Regions from separate parts of the Paenibacillus sp. VCA1 genome, predicted to be linked through region 3. Evidence: riboswitches for the same ligand, from Rfam matches in the RefSeq annotation. Region 3 holds a riboswitch; each other region holds the start of a gene.
What was found. A riboswitch is a leader RNA that binds a small molecule or an ion and turns the genes downstream of it on or off. The one in region 3 is predicted to bind thiamine pyrophosphate.
Positions count from the first base shown of each region.

Region 1 (4,170 bases), on a different contig from region 3:
GCCCAGACATGGCCCCATAAATCCCCAGCCCCGTCCGCCGTTTCCTTGGCGATGTCGACCGGGGAGGGAAGGATCCATTTATCGATATGGAACAGCGAGGTGCACAGCTCCCATACGGTCAAAAAGAAGAGGACCGCCACAAAGGGCGGCCATACATGGCTCCACCAGCGCCTCATGGACGGTATTTCTCCGTAAGCCGATCCATGCTGATGCCGCCGGGGTTATGGGCGATTTTGATCTGGGAGATGATGCTTGGGCTGCCGGCCTCCACCAGAACCTCATGCATGCGGCGCACGATTTCCAGCAGTTCCTCAAGCTCGCCCTCCATCGTCGTTTCCAGCGGATGCACCTCGTATTTGACGCCCGACTGCTGAATCACTTCGATGGCCCGGTCGACGTAGGGATAAGAGTTCTCGTTGTTCGGCGTTTTTGGGATGACCTGAATGCTGAGCAGGGTATGAGCCATACCCGATCACTTCCTTTGCAAGTTATGATAAATGACTAGGAATACGAAAGATCATGATTCTTGCGGCAAAAAGTCGTTCGTAAACGCGTTTTGGACATCCAGCGGCTTATCGAGCAGCTTATGCTCGTACATCCAATCGGAATACCCTTTCCATACCTGTTCCTTCTGCTCGCCCCAACGCTTGGCGTCGTCCTGGTATTTCGGGCTGAGCCATTTCTGGCTGGCCATCACCAGATCCTTGTCGAGCTCCGGCACGGCTTTGATCAGCACGCCCGCAGCATCCTCCGGATGTTGAATCGCAAACTGGTACCCTTTGGAGGTGGCGCGCATAAAAGCTTTGACCAGCTCCGGATCTTCCTTGATCTGCTTTTCGTTTGTGACGATCACCGGCGTGTAATAATCGAGCTTGTCGGAGAAATCCTTGACATACAGCATGTCGAGCGGCTCCTTGCGCAGCTCGGCTTCAATGCCGGTCCAGCCGTAGAAAATCCAGGCGAAATCGATGTCGCGTTTTACCGCCGTAAAATAGTCGGCTTCGCCCATGTTGACGATCTTCAGCTTGTTAACGTCCGCTTTATCGATGGCCATGATCGAGTCGATGACCGCTTTTTCCACCGGGGAGCCCCAGCCGCCGTAGGTTTTGCCTTCAAAGTCCTTCGGTCTTTTGATGTTGCGGTCGACCGGAGCGGCAAAGCCGGACGTGTTATGCTGGATCACCGCCGCGATCGATACGAGCGGAACGCCCTGCGTGCGCGCCTGGGTGACGTTTTCCTGCACGCTGATGCCAAACGGCACCTTGCCCGACGCGACCATGGCTTCCGCCCCTCCGGCGCCCGGCTGCACGATGTCGACGTTCAGGCCCTCCTCTTCGTAATAGCCTTTTTCCTTGGCGACGTAAAGCCCCGTATGGTTCGTGTTCGGCGTCCAGTCCAGGACGATCTTGACGTCCTTCAGCTTTTTGGGCTCGTTGCCGCCCGCAGCGGAGGACGTTTCCCCGGACGGTTTCCCTTCATCCGTCGTTTGGGCGTTTTTGCTTCCGCAAGCGGCCGTAGCCATCACAAGCAGCAATGCGAGCAAAAACAGCCCGAATTTTTTCGTTTTCATTGCGTTTCTCTCTCCCTTACCTATGTTCTCCCCTTCATTCATGCAGAAGAATCTTTCTTTTTCGATCTGGAAGCGAATCAAGGGCCCCTTGCATTCTCTTTTTCGTTCAGGGTCCGATCATTCAACAAAAAAAGCGCCCCGGATTCGGGACGCTTAAGGCGCAAGGATAGCATGGCGAACGCCATGACATGGCTTTTCCTACGCTGGCATTACCCAGATCAGGTTTAAGGGTCAGTATCTTGAAGGGATACAATCTCAGCCGGCCGATTCCAGCACCCCGGATTCTTATGAAGTTGCGGGTTTTACATTGGTATTATAGTCCTAACCTTGAAAGAATTCAATCGCTGCGGCTCGAAACCTTTCGTTTGGAACGGAAAAAGGGAGAAATCTGAAAAATCGCCGGTCTTGAAAAAGCGTCCCGTCCGGAAGAAGAATAAATATTCTAAAAAATGCCACGATAAGGGTGAAGGGAGTCTGGTTAAGGCAGGAGGCTGAGGGAAATAAAAACAAATATTTCGTTTATTCAATCCGTCATGATTCTGATGCTAAGCACCGGCCTACTGAATCATGTCATCCTAATCCCTATATTGCTTCAAGCGGCAAACCGGGACGCTTGGATTTCGGTGCTGCTGGCAAGCGGATGCGCGCTTGTATGGGCATGGATGCTTCACATCGGCATAACCAAACTGAACAAACGCCATCTGTTCGGTTGGCTGTCCAAGGCTTATCATCCCATTGTGGGCCGCGGTCTTGCCTCAGTCATCGCCGTATACCTGTTTGCTATTTGCGCCATTACGACAAAAGACACGGTATATTGGATTCATCTCACGTTTTCTCCGGAGACGCCTTTTCTCATTTTTAGCTTCCTCTTCCTTTTGATATCGGCCGTAAACGCCTTTTTGGGCATCCATTCCCTTGCCAATACCGCGGGCTTATTGCTGCCCTTCGTCATTGTATTAGGCTTTTTTATCATGTCGTTTAACATGCCCCATAAGGATTACACGTTGCTGAAGCCGATACTTGAACATGGCATGAAACCCGTTTGGGGAGGAGCCCTATATGCGGGAACCGGCTTTGTTGAAGTGATCATGTTTTTCTTTTTGCAGCATCATATCAAATCTCGCCTGTCGTATCTTTCTTTTATGCTCATGATCCTGCTTCTTATGGGACTGACTATAGGGCCGCTGATCGGCGCCATCGTTGAATTCGGAGTGGACGAGGCCAACAAGCTCCGGTTTCCGGCCTTTGAGGAATGGAGACTGCTGACCATTGGCCGTTACATCGAGCATATGGACTTCTTTAGCGTCTACCAATGGTTCAGCGGCGCGTTTTTGCGAATTTCGCTCTCCATGTTTCTCATACTCGATATTTTCCAGGTCAAAAGAAAAAAGGCGAAGGCTTGGGTGCTGGGGAGTATTTTTGCAATTACCTTTGCCATTACGGCCATTCCTATAAGCGACCGTTTTTTTCTAAACATGCTGTCCGAGTATGTGCTTCCCGTCTCGTTTTGGGGGATATTGTCCTTTTCCGTGATTATTACGGGGCTGATCAGCTTGGCCCGCCGAAGGGGGAAAATGGCGCCGTGAAGAGGCATGACATCAAAAGCAAGCCGGCCCAAAACATTGAGGATATGGTTTCGCGGTTGTTCGGATCGAGCGCGGATATTAAGAAACGAACCGTCTTGTTACCGGTCCAAGGTTATTCAGTTCAGTTGGTTTATTGCCAAGGGTTGTCCGATGCCGCCAAAGTGGAGCAAGACGTTATCCCTGAGTTAAAAAATATCCCGGAGCAAATGCTGCTGTCGGATGAAATGGATTTGCCGCTTAAAGTTCCTTTTCAAATGGAGCCCATTCCGCAGGACCGAACGGAAGAAGGGATGAAAACGACCGTGCTTGCGGGAGATCTTCTTCTTATATTTGCGCCTTCGAACCGATGTTACTCCATGGTTATGGGCAATGCGCCCAAACGGCAACCGGAGGAGCCGAATACGGAAGTTTCAACGAGAGGACCAAGGGACGGTTTTGTCGAGGATTTGTATACGAACGTTGCTTTGATCCGGAGGAGGCTGAAGACCGATCAGCTCGCTGTTGAGGAATTTACGATCGGTTCCGAAACGGCGACCAAAATCCATCTTTTATACCATAAGGCAACGATCAAGGACGATGTTCTCCAGGAGATCAGGGCGAGGTTATCCCGCATAAAAACCAAAGGTCTCGTGAGCAACAGTCAACTCGAGGAAATGTTGACCCGAGGCCTCTTGGTTTTTCCGCTGATAACTTATACCGGAAGGCCTGACTATGCCGTAAACTCGCTGCTCCACGGCAAATTTGTCATTGTGATGGACGGTGCCCCTACGGTGCTGATCGCTCCCGTGAACATCAATTTCTTGCTGAATTCTTCGGAGGATGCGTTTCTCGTCAATGTCGTTGTTGCTTTTACGCGTTTTTTGAGGGGGGTCAGTGTGCTGCTTTCTTTGTTTCTGCCGGGATTTTGGATAGCGTTGACCACGTACCATCAAGACCAAATCCCCTTTACGCTGCTTGCAACCTTGGTCAACTCCAGGCAGGGGGTGCCGCTGCCGGCTCCTCTGGAGGCGACGG
Region 1 covers NZ_JAVLSX010000001.1:420,732-424,901, forward strand. Annotated here, with positions in the region: gene RJP21_RS01720 (ABC transporter permease) at 1-176, opposite strand, end outside; gene RJP21_RS01725 (thiamine-binding protein) at 173-466, opposite strand; gene RJP21_RS01730 (ABC transporter substrate-binding protein) at 518-1,570, opposite strand; TPP riboswitch at 1,749-1,860, opposite strand; gene RJP21_RS01735 (GerAB/ArcD/ProY family transporter) at 2,113-3,156, shown strand; gene RJP21_RS01740 (spore germination protein) at 3,153-4,170, shown strand, end outside.
Region 1: linked by a shared signal. The riboswitch ahead of RJP21_RS01730 (ABC transporter substrate-binding protein) and the one ahead of tenI (thiazole tautomerase TenI) in region 3 are both predicted to bind thiamine pyrophosphate.

Region 2 (4,170 bases), on a different contig from region 3:
AAGCTCGATCATGTGCCCACCCGCCTTTCCGTCCGCTTGGATTCGACCGCAGGTCGTTCGATCACCGCGCCGTTCCGTACCTCCCATACCCTCGTGGCCACCTGCCGGGCGATGTCCTCTTCATGGGTTACCATCACGATGGCGGCCCCTTTTTCCTGCATATTCAGGCAGTAATCGAGTATCGCAAACGTATTGCGCGCATCCTGTCCAAAGGTCGGTTCATCCAGCAAAAGGATCGGTTGCCCCCGCATAACGGCCGCAGCCATGCTGAGCCTCCGTTTCTGGCCGGTGGAAAGCTGGTACGGATGGCGGCATTCAAGCCCTTCCAAATGGAAAAAACGCAGAAAATCGCGCGCTTTCTCTTCGGCCAGCCTGTTCTCGTCGCACGTCAATCTGCCCGTCTTCAAGGAAAAAGCCGCCTCCTCCAGCACCGTGTCCGCAACAAACTGAAATTCAGGATTTTGAAACACGTATCCGATCCGGTCCGAAGGGGGATGAGCCTTTTTTCTTTCCCTCCTGGAGGCGCCCTCCGTTTCCGGCATCGCTTCTCCGCACAGCTGATACTCCCCGCGGATCGGCAGCAGCGACATCAGACTCAGCAAAAACGAGCTTTTTCCGGCGCCGTTCGGGCCGACAATGGCGATAAAATCGCCGGGATAAATCTGCGCCGACTCTGCATGAACTACAGGCCGGCCGGCGCGGAATCCCGTGAATTGCCGCAGCGAGAGAAGCGGAGCCGGATTTTCAGGCACAACGGTTTTTTCCGCTTCGTCCCGCCTCGTTTCAAGCATCCGAAAAAAGTCCTCCCACACGCCCGGATACCATATGCCGTATTGCCGCAGTTCACGCCGGAAAGTACGGAATATCCATTCGGGGCTGCCGTCGCCGATGACGCCTCCGTCCGGAGCAAACAATATGATCCGGTCCATCCGGTCCGCGATCTCCTCAATCCGGTGCTCCACGACGATTAAGGTACGTCCTTCCGCCGATTCCCAGACGGCCTCCCACATTTGTTTCCTTCCTTCGGGATCCAGCAAAGCGGACGGTTCATCCAGAAAAATAACGTCAGGTTCAAGCAGCAGCACGGATGCCAGCGCCAACCGCTGCTTCATGCCCTGGGACAGGCTGTCTACCGGCACATGCAGCTGATCGGGGTTCAGGCCGACCGCCGCAAGAACCCGCCGCATTTCGGGAAGCATCCGCTCACGCCGGATACCGCGGTTTTCCAAAACAAACGCCAGCTCTTCATCGACATACGGCATGCAAAACTGGGTATCCGGGTCCTGAAAAACGTATCCTCCGGACTGCGGCGCCACGATGCCGTCCGCTTTGAGCGGAACCTCGATTACGTGCGGAATGAGCCCTCCCAGCACCTGCAGCAGCGTCGATTTGCCGCAGCCGCTCGGGCCGAGCAGCAGCACCTTTTCGCCGCGGCGAACCGAAAGGGACAAATCCTTAAACACAAAAGTTTGCTCGCCCGGAAATTTCAGCCTAAGCATGCTTACGCCCGCGACGGTCTCCGTTTCAAACGTCTCGCGATGTTCAATCATGTTCAAGCGCTTCGTAATCTTTTTTGGTCACGGGCCGCAGAAGCTGCGTCACGCCGGTCGCTTCCAGCGCCTTAGCCAGGGCAAACGCCAAATATCCCGCCAAAACCGCGGAGCTGACGATCCGCAGCGCATATTTGAACAGCATCATGCCGAGCGTATAGTCCGTCACGTAGCCGAAATAAATGTCGACCGCGAATGAACCAAGCGCCGCCGCCGCTCCCGCAAACGCCGCCGTTCCCATCTTGAAGCTGCGGTAGCGCATCACGGCAAAAACAAGCTCCGCGGCAAGCCCCTGCACGATGCTGTACAGCACCAGCTGAATGCCCCATTCGCTGCCGAACAATATTTCCACATGAGCCGCCGCAACCTCTGCCAAAATGGCGACGCCTGGTTTGCGGATCAGCAGCATGGCGAGCGTCGGAGCCAAAAACCAGACGCCGTAAACCAGCTCATCCGCCTGAAAAAACAGCGGCTTAAACAAGTCATACACCGAACTCCAAAAATGATACACGACGCCAAGCACAAGCGACAGAAGCACCGTGACCAGCAGGTCGCTCAGCCGCAGCCCCTTCCTTTTTTCCGCAAGCAAAACATGATCCATCCTGTTTCCCCCTCTTTTGTTTTTGAATCGGCGGGAATTTGCATGAACAGGCACGAAAAAAACCGCCCTGGATCGCAAAGAGAGACGGTTAAATAAGCCCGAAAAGGGCTTCATCGCGAATTCTCTACGCTGGCATTATCCAGATCAGATTCCCGGTCAGCAGCGGATACAGCTGCAATCTCAGCCTGATTCACTCAAGCTCCCGCATCCCATATGTAACGGATCGCATTTCATAAAAACACAAAAGCGCATCATCCGTATCCTGGTTCCAAAATACACCAATTCCGAATCGATTGGCAACAAAAAAATTTAAATAAGGATGAGACAAAAATCCAAAGAGCGACTTTCAACCGGCAATATATAGAGCGAAACGTTTTCGTTCGCCGATATATTGGACCAGGGAGCGGGAGGAATCGAATTTTGCAAAATCCTGAAATATTTAGGCTTCCGGCAGTCCCGTTGCTTCCGCCGATCGCCCCCCATTTTGGTCGTTATTGATTGATTTAACCGCTATTCTATGTCAATATATTTCAGAGTGTTCCAAAAATAGTATGCTGCGGCATTCGGATCCGGCCGCTAAATCCGATGAAACCAAAAGGCGGCCGCGAACGTTAACTCTATAAATCGACTTAGCATCATCCGAAGGGAGAAATAGCATGGCAAAAGAATGGTTAAGGCTGATGACGGAGCTCTCCTCAAGAAAGTGGCTTTCCGCATTGATGGGACGCTTTTCCCACAGCAGGCTCAGCAAAAGCGTCATCCCTTTATTCATAAAAAGCTATCAAATTCCGGCTCACGAGGCCGAAAAAGAAATTCACGAATACCGGACGCTGAACGAGTTTTTTTCGCGCCGGCTGAAGCCGGGCATGCGCCCGGTGGATGAAGGCCCGAACGTACTGACGAGCCCGGTGGATGCCAAAATCACCGCGATGGGCGACATCAGCGCGGGAACGATTTTGAACGTAAAAGGCCAGGATTATTCCGTGGCGGAGCTGCTTCATTTTTCTCCGCATTTGGAGCTCTACAAGCACGGTTATTTTTTTGTGCTGTATTTAAGCCCGACCGATTACCACCGCATCCATTCCCCTATTACGGGCGTGCGTACGGAAAGCGAGCATATTAAAGGCCGCGCCTATCCGGTCAACGAGTTCGGCATGACCCGAATGAAAACGGTGCTGTGCCGCAACGAGCGGCTGATTACCTACATCGCCGGGGAATACGGAGAGGTGGCCGTCGTTAAGGTAGGCGCCATGAACGTAAGCAGCATCCGGTACAACGACGAAAGCGTGTCCCGCTGGAACAACGGCGACGATCTGGCCTACTTCGAATTCGGGTCGACGGTCGTGCTCCTCACCCAGGACGGAACCTTTACGCCGCGGGCGGACCTGAAGCCCGGAGACCAGGTGCGAATGGGCCAGCTTCTCGGCACGCTGCATGCCCCGGCGCCCCGCTCCAACAACCCATAACCGCTGTCACGGCCGCTTGAGCACCGAAGCGATGATGTTTTGGAACAAGCGCCCCGGCAGCAGCGCTTTGGCATGAAGCGTCAGCCGGGTACTGCGCGGAAGCGCGTACCGGAACGCCGGACGTTTCATGCAGGCAATATGCGCAACGAGTTTGGCAACCTCTCTCGGGTCGCCTCCTTGTCGTACGCTTTTTTGTGAAAACGCCAGCACCTTTTCCAGCATGGATTGATAGGGCGACCCCTTCGCCGCGCTCATTTGCGTGAAGCCCTTGTCCCAAATCGGGGTGCCGTAGGCTCCGGGCTCTACCAGCACGACATCGATTCCAAACGGCCTTGCCTCAAGCGCAAGGCATTCGCTGAACCCTTCCAAAGCAAACTTGGAAGACGCGTAAGGGGCATATCCGGGAAATCCGACGCGGCCGCTGATGCTGCTGATCTGAATAATGCGCCCATTGCCGTGCTCCCGCATGATCGGCAGCACGGCCTGCGTCACGCGCACCATCCCGTGAAAATTGGTTTCCATCTGCTCCTGCCAAATCCGGGCGGGAACCTCC
Region 2 covers NZ_JAVLSX010000012.1:44,378-48,547, forward strand. Annotated here, with positions in the region: gene RJP21_RS24150 (energy-coupling factor transporter transmembrane component T family protein) at 1-9, opposite strand, end outside; gene RJP21_RS24155 (ABC transporter ATP-binding protein) at 9-1,550, opposite strand; gene RJP21_RS24160 (ECF transporter S component) at 1,543-2,151, opposite strand; TPP riboswitch at 2,256-2,367, opposite strand; gene asd (archaetidylserine decarboxylase) at 2,808-3,617, shown strand; gene RJP21_RS24170 (SDR family oxidoreductase) at 3,624-4,170, opposite strand, start outside.
Region 2: linked by a shared signal. The riboswitch ahead of RJP21_RS24160 (ECF transporter S component) and the one ahead of tenI (thiazole tautomerase TenI) in region 3 are both predicted to bind thiamine pyrophosphate.

Region 3 (4,170 bases):
CCCAAGGAAGGCTGGCAAACGGTTCCGGCGTCGGCAATGAGCTGGCGACGGAACGCCCGATGGTCCGGAAATTCATCCTCGATTCGGTTCGATATTGGGCGGACGAATATCACATCGACGGGTTCCGGTTGGACCTGATGGGATTGATCGATACGGATACCGTCAAGCAGATGGCCGAAGAGCTGCACCGCGAGGTGGACCCGGCCATCGTCGTCTACGGGGAGCCTTGGACGGGCGGGGAGACGCCGCTTGCGCGGCAAACGCTGAAAGGCAGCCAGAGAAATCTCGGTTTTGCGGTATTCAACGACCATTTCCGCGGCGCGATCAAAGGGGACAGCGATGGCGGAGGGAAAGGGTTTGCCACGGGCGGAACGGGTACGGAAGCGGCGATCCTTGAAGGCGTCAAGGGATCGATTCACGATTTTGCGGAATCTCCGCTCGAATCGGTCAATTATGTGACCGTTCACGACAATTTGAATTTATGGGATAAAGTGTTGACGACGCAGGGGCTTCGGGACGAGGCCGGGTTTCGGGAAATCCGCAACGGGGAGCTGACTCATGGAGGGAGCCTGAGGGAGGCCGTGGAAAAGTCCGAGCCGTACCGGAGCGTCGACGGCGAACGCATCATGAGCAGCGAAACGGTAAAACGCGCGCTCCTGGCCAACGCCATCGTGCTTACCTCCCAAGGGATTCCGCTCATTCAAGCCGGCGACGAACTGCTCCGCACCAAATACGGCGACCATAACAGCTACCGCAGCGGCGATGCCGTCAATGCCATACGGTGGGAAAACAAGCGGAGGTTTAAACCGGTTTTCGACTATTACCGCGGTTTAATCGAGCTTCGAAAAAAACATCCCGCCTTTCGCCTGACTTCCCGGGAGCAGATCGACTATCATTTGGCGACGCTTCGCTGCGGGGACCATGTCGTCGCTTTTATGCTGAAGGACTTTGCGGGCGGCGACGCTTGGAAAAACATCATCGTCGTCTATAACGCGAACGGTCATGAGATCAAGCAGGACATTCCTTTTTCCAATACCGGCTGGAAGGTGGCGGTGAACGAGGAGCGCGCCGGGAACGAGGCGCTTGATTGGATCGCGGATGAACAGGTGACCGTTCCGGCCCTGTCCATGATGGTGTTGTTCGAGGATGTGGGCGGCATCAGCAGAGCCAATCGATTTCTGCTTACGCGCTGACCGCCTTGCGGCGTATTTGGTTCGATCTTCGCTGGCTGGGACGGTTTCAGGCTGACTGCTTTTGGACGCATGCGGGGACGTGCCCGGATGAAAAAATAGCTGCATGCCGAATGGAAGGGATTGCCACATGTTGGATTTCATGTTATAGTCAATTTCAATTTCATAGCAAATCACTAGGGGTGCCTGTACGGCTGAGACGGAAGCGCGAATTCCGGACCCTTTGAACCTGATCTGGAGCGATGCCAGCGGAGGGAAGTGGTAAAATCGGCGTTTCATGCTTGCGCTTGTGCTTTTTTTGGCGCGCAAGGTTGTCAACGTGCAGACAAAGGCCGCTTTCTTTCGGGAAAGCGGCCTTCATTTTTTTAACGGGAGTGGGGCCATTGGCGGGAAGGGAACTGCATGTCGTTTCGACGGGAAGGCAGCCGCTTGATGAGCTGGCGAGGATTGCCGGCCTCATCCATCCTTACGTGGATGCATTTCATTTAAGGGAACATGCGAAAACGGCGCGCGAGCTGCTGAACGGAATCGGAATGCTGCTGGCCGCAGGCGTTCCTGCGGACCGGATCGTGGTGAACGACCGGGCCGACGTCGCTGCATCTGCCGGCGTTCAGGGCGTGCAGCTCGCTTATCACAGCTTGGATGTAACCGATGTGAAGGAGTGGTTTCCGCAGCTGCGGATCGGCCGATCGGTTCATTCGCTGAAAGAAGCGGTGGAGGCCGAGAAGAAAGGGGCCGATTACGTGTTTTTCGGGCATGTCTACCCGACGGCATCGAAGCCCGATTCCCCGGCCCGCGGGCTTGGGGAACTGAAACTGCTCGCAAGCCGCACCCGCATTCCCGTCATCGCCATCGGCGGGGTGAAGCCGGCGAACGTGGCCGAGACGCTGAAAGCCGGCGCGTCGGGTATCGCCGTCATGAGCGGGATTTTGGAAGCGGCGGACCCGATCAGGGAGGCGGCTGCTTATCATCAATGCTTACATAGAGGGAGGGAAAACAACCATGGTCCATCAAGCTGAAGTGGTCGTAATCGGCGGCGGCGTGATCGGCGGTTCGATCGCGTACCACCTGGCAAAGCAGGGCAGGCGCGTCCTCATGCTGGAGCGGGGGAAGATCGGCTCCGGCGCGTCGAGCGCTGCGGCCGGCATGCTCGGCGCCCAGTCGGAGATGCACCGGTCAGGCGCGCTGTTCGACCTCGCACGGCAGAGCCGGGCGATGTTTCCCAAGCTGGCGGAGGAACTGCGGGAGCTGACCGGCATCGACATCGGACTGGTGCAGCAAGGACTTTTGAAGGTGGCGTTGACCCCTGAACAGGCGATGGAATGCCAGCGGATGATCGCCTTTCAGCGCAAAGCCGGGGAAACGGCCGCCTGGCTTACGCCTTCCGAGGCCAGGGAGCTGGAACCTAATCTGACGGGGCGCATCGAAGGCGTGATGCGGATTCCCGGGGACGGGCAAGTGTCGGCGCCCGAATTGACGGCCGCTTATGTCCGGGCAGCCGTTATGCTTGGAGCCGAAGTAAAGGAGCATTGCACCGTTCATTCGCTGCGGCTGGAACGGAGCCGGGTGACCGGCGTGGTCACGGATGAAGGAACGATCGGCTGCGGTCAGGCGGTCGTCGCGGCGGGCGTTCATGGCAGCAGGCTGCTGGCGCAAGCGGGGATCAACGCCGACGTGTACCCGGTTAAGGGCGAGTGCTTCTCGGTCGTTACGCAGGCCCCATTGATAAGCAGCACGGTGTTCACCGAAGGCTGTTACCTGGTGCCGAAGCGCGGAGGCAGACTCATCGTCGGGGCTTCCATGATCGAGCGCAACGAGGAACTTACGGTATCCGTCGAAGGTTTGATGGGGCTGATGGCCAAAGCGGCCGCTCTTGTGCCGCGGATTACGGCTGCCCAATGGGAGAAGGCATGGGCGGGGCTGCGGCCGCAAACCCGCGACGGCCTTCCTTATCTGGGTGCCGCTGCGGGCTGCGAAGGTTTGTTTGTCGCCGCGGGGCATTATCGCAACGGCGTGCTGCTGAGCCCCGTTACCGGGGCGCTGATCGTGGAGCAAATGAGCGGAAAGCGGCCTTCATTCACAGGCTGGGAATCTTTTGCGCCGGACCGGCATCACGCCGTCAGGCCATCGGAGGGGAGGATCGTCCATGTTGGATTTGATCATTAACGGGAACAACGTTCAGGTGCCGGAGTCGGTAACGACGGTGGCGCGGCTGCTGACGCATTTTGACCTGGACCGGCAGGTCGTCGTCGTGGAAATCAACGGGAACATACTCGAGAAAAACGAGCATAAGGACACGGATGTCCGAAACGGGGACCGGGTCGAACTGGTGCATTTTGTGGGAGGAGGATAAGGCGATGTTACACATCGGACCGTATGAATTTCAATCAAGAATGCTGCTTGGGACAGGGAAATTCCCGAATTTTGACGTGCAGAGGGAAGCGGTAAGCGTGTCCGGCGCGCAAATATTGACGTTTGCCGTTCGGCGGATGAACATTTACGAGCCAAGCCAGCCGAATTTTCTGGAGATGATCGACGTCGGGCGGTTTACGCTGCTGCCCAATACGGCAGGCGCGCGGACGGCGGAGGAAGCGGTGCGCATCGCCAAGCTCGCCAAAGCGTCCGGATTATGCGACATGATCAAGGTCGAGGTGATCGGCGACATGAAGACGCTGCTGCCCGATCCGGTCGAAACGCTGCGAGCTTCGGAATTGCTGCTGGAGGAAGGCTTCATCGTATTGCCTTACACGTCGGACGACGTGCTGCTTGCGAAGCGGCTGCAAGAGCTCGGCGTGCACGCGGTTATGCCGGGCGCCTCGCCGATCGGCTCCGGCCAAGGGATTGTGAACCCCTTGAATTTGAGCCTCATCATCGAGCAATCGACCGTGCCCGTCATCGTCGACGCCGGCATCGGCACGCCGTCGGATGCGGTCATCGCGATGGAGCTGGGCGCCGACGGCGTGCTGCTCAATTCGGCCGT
Region 3 covers NZ_JAVLSX010000002.1:577,871-582,040, reverse strand. Annotated here, with positions in the region: gene pulA (type I pullulanase) at 1-1,193, shown strand, start outside; TPP riboswitch at 1,359-1,464, shown strand; gene tenI (thiazole tautomerase TenI) at 1,574-2,209, shown strand; gene thiO (glycine oxidase ThiO) at 2,193-3,356, shown strand; gene thiS (sulfur carrier protein ThiS) at 3,337-3,543, shown strand; gene RJP21_RS06220 (thiazole synthase) at 3,548-4,170, shown strand, end outside.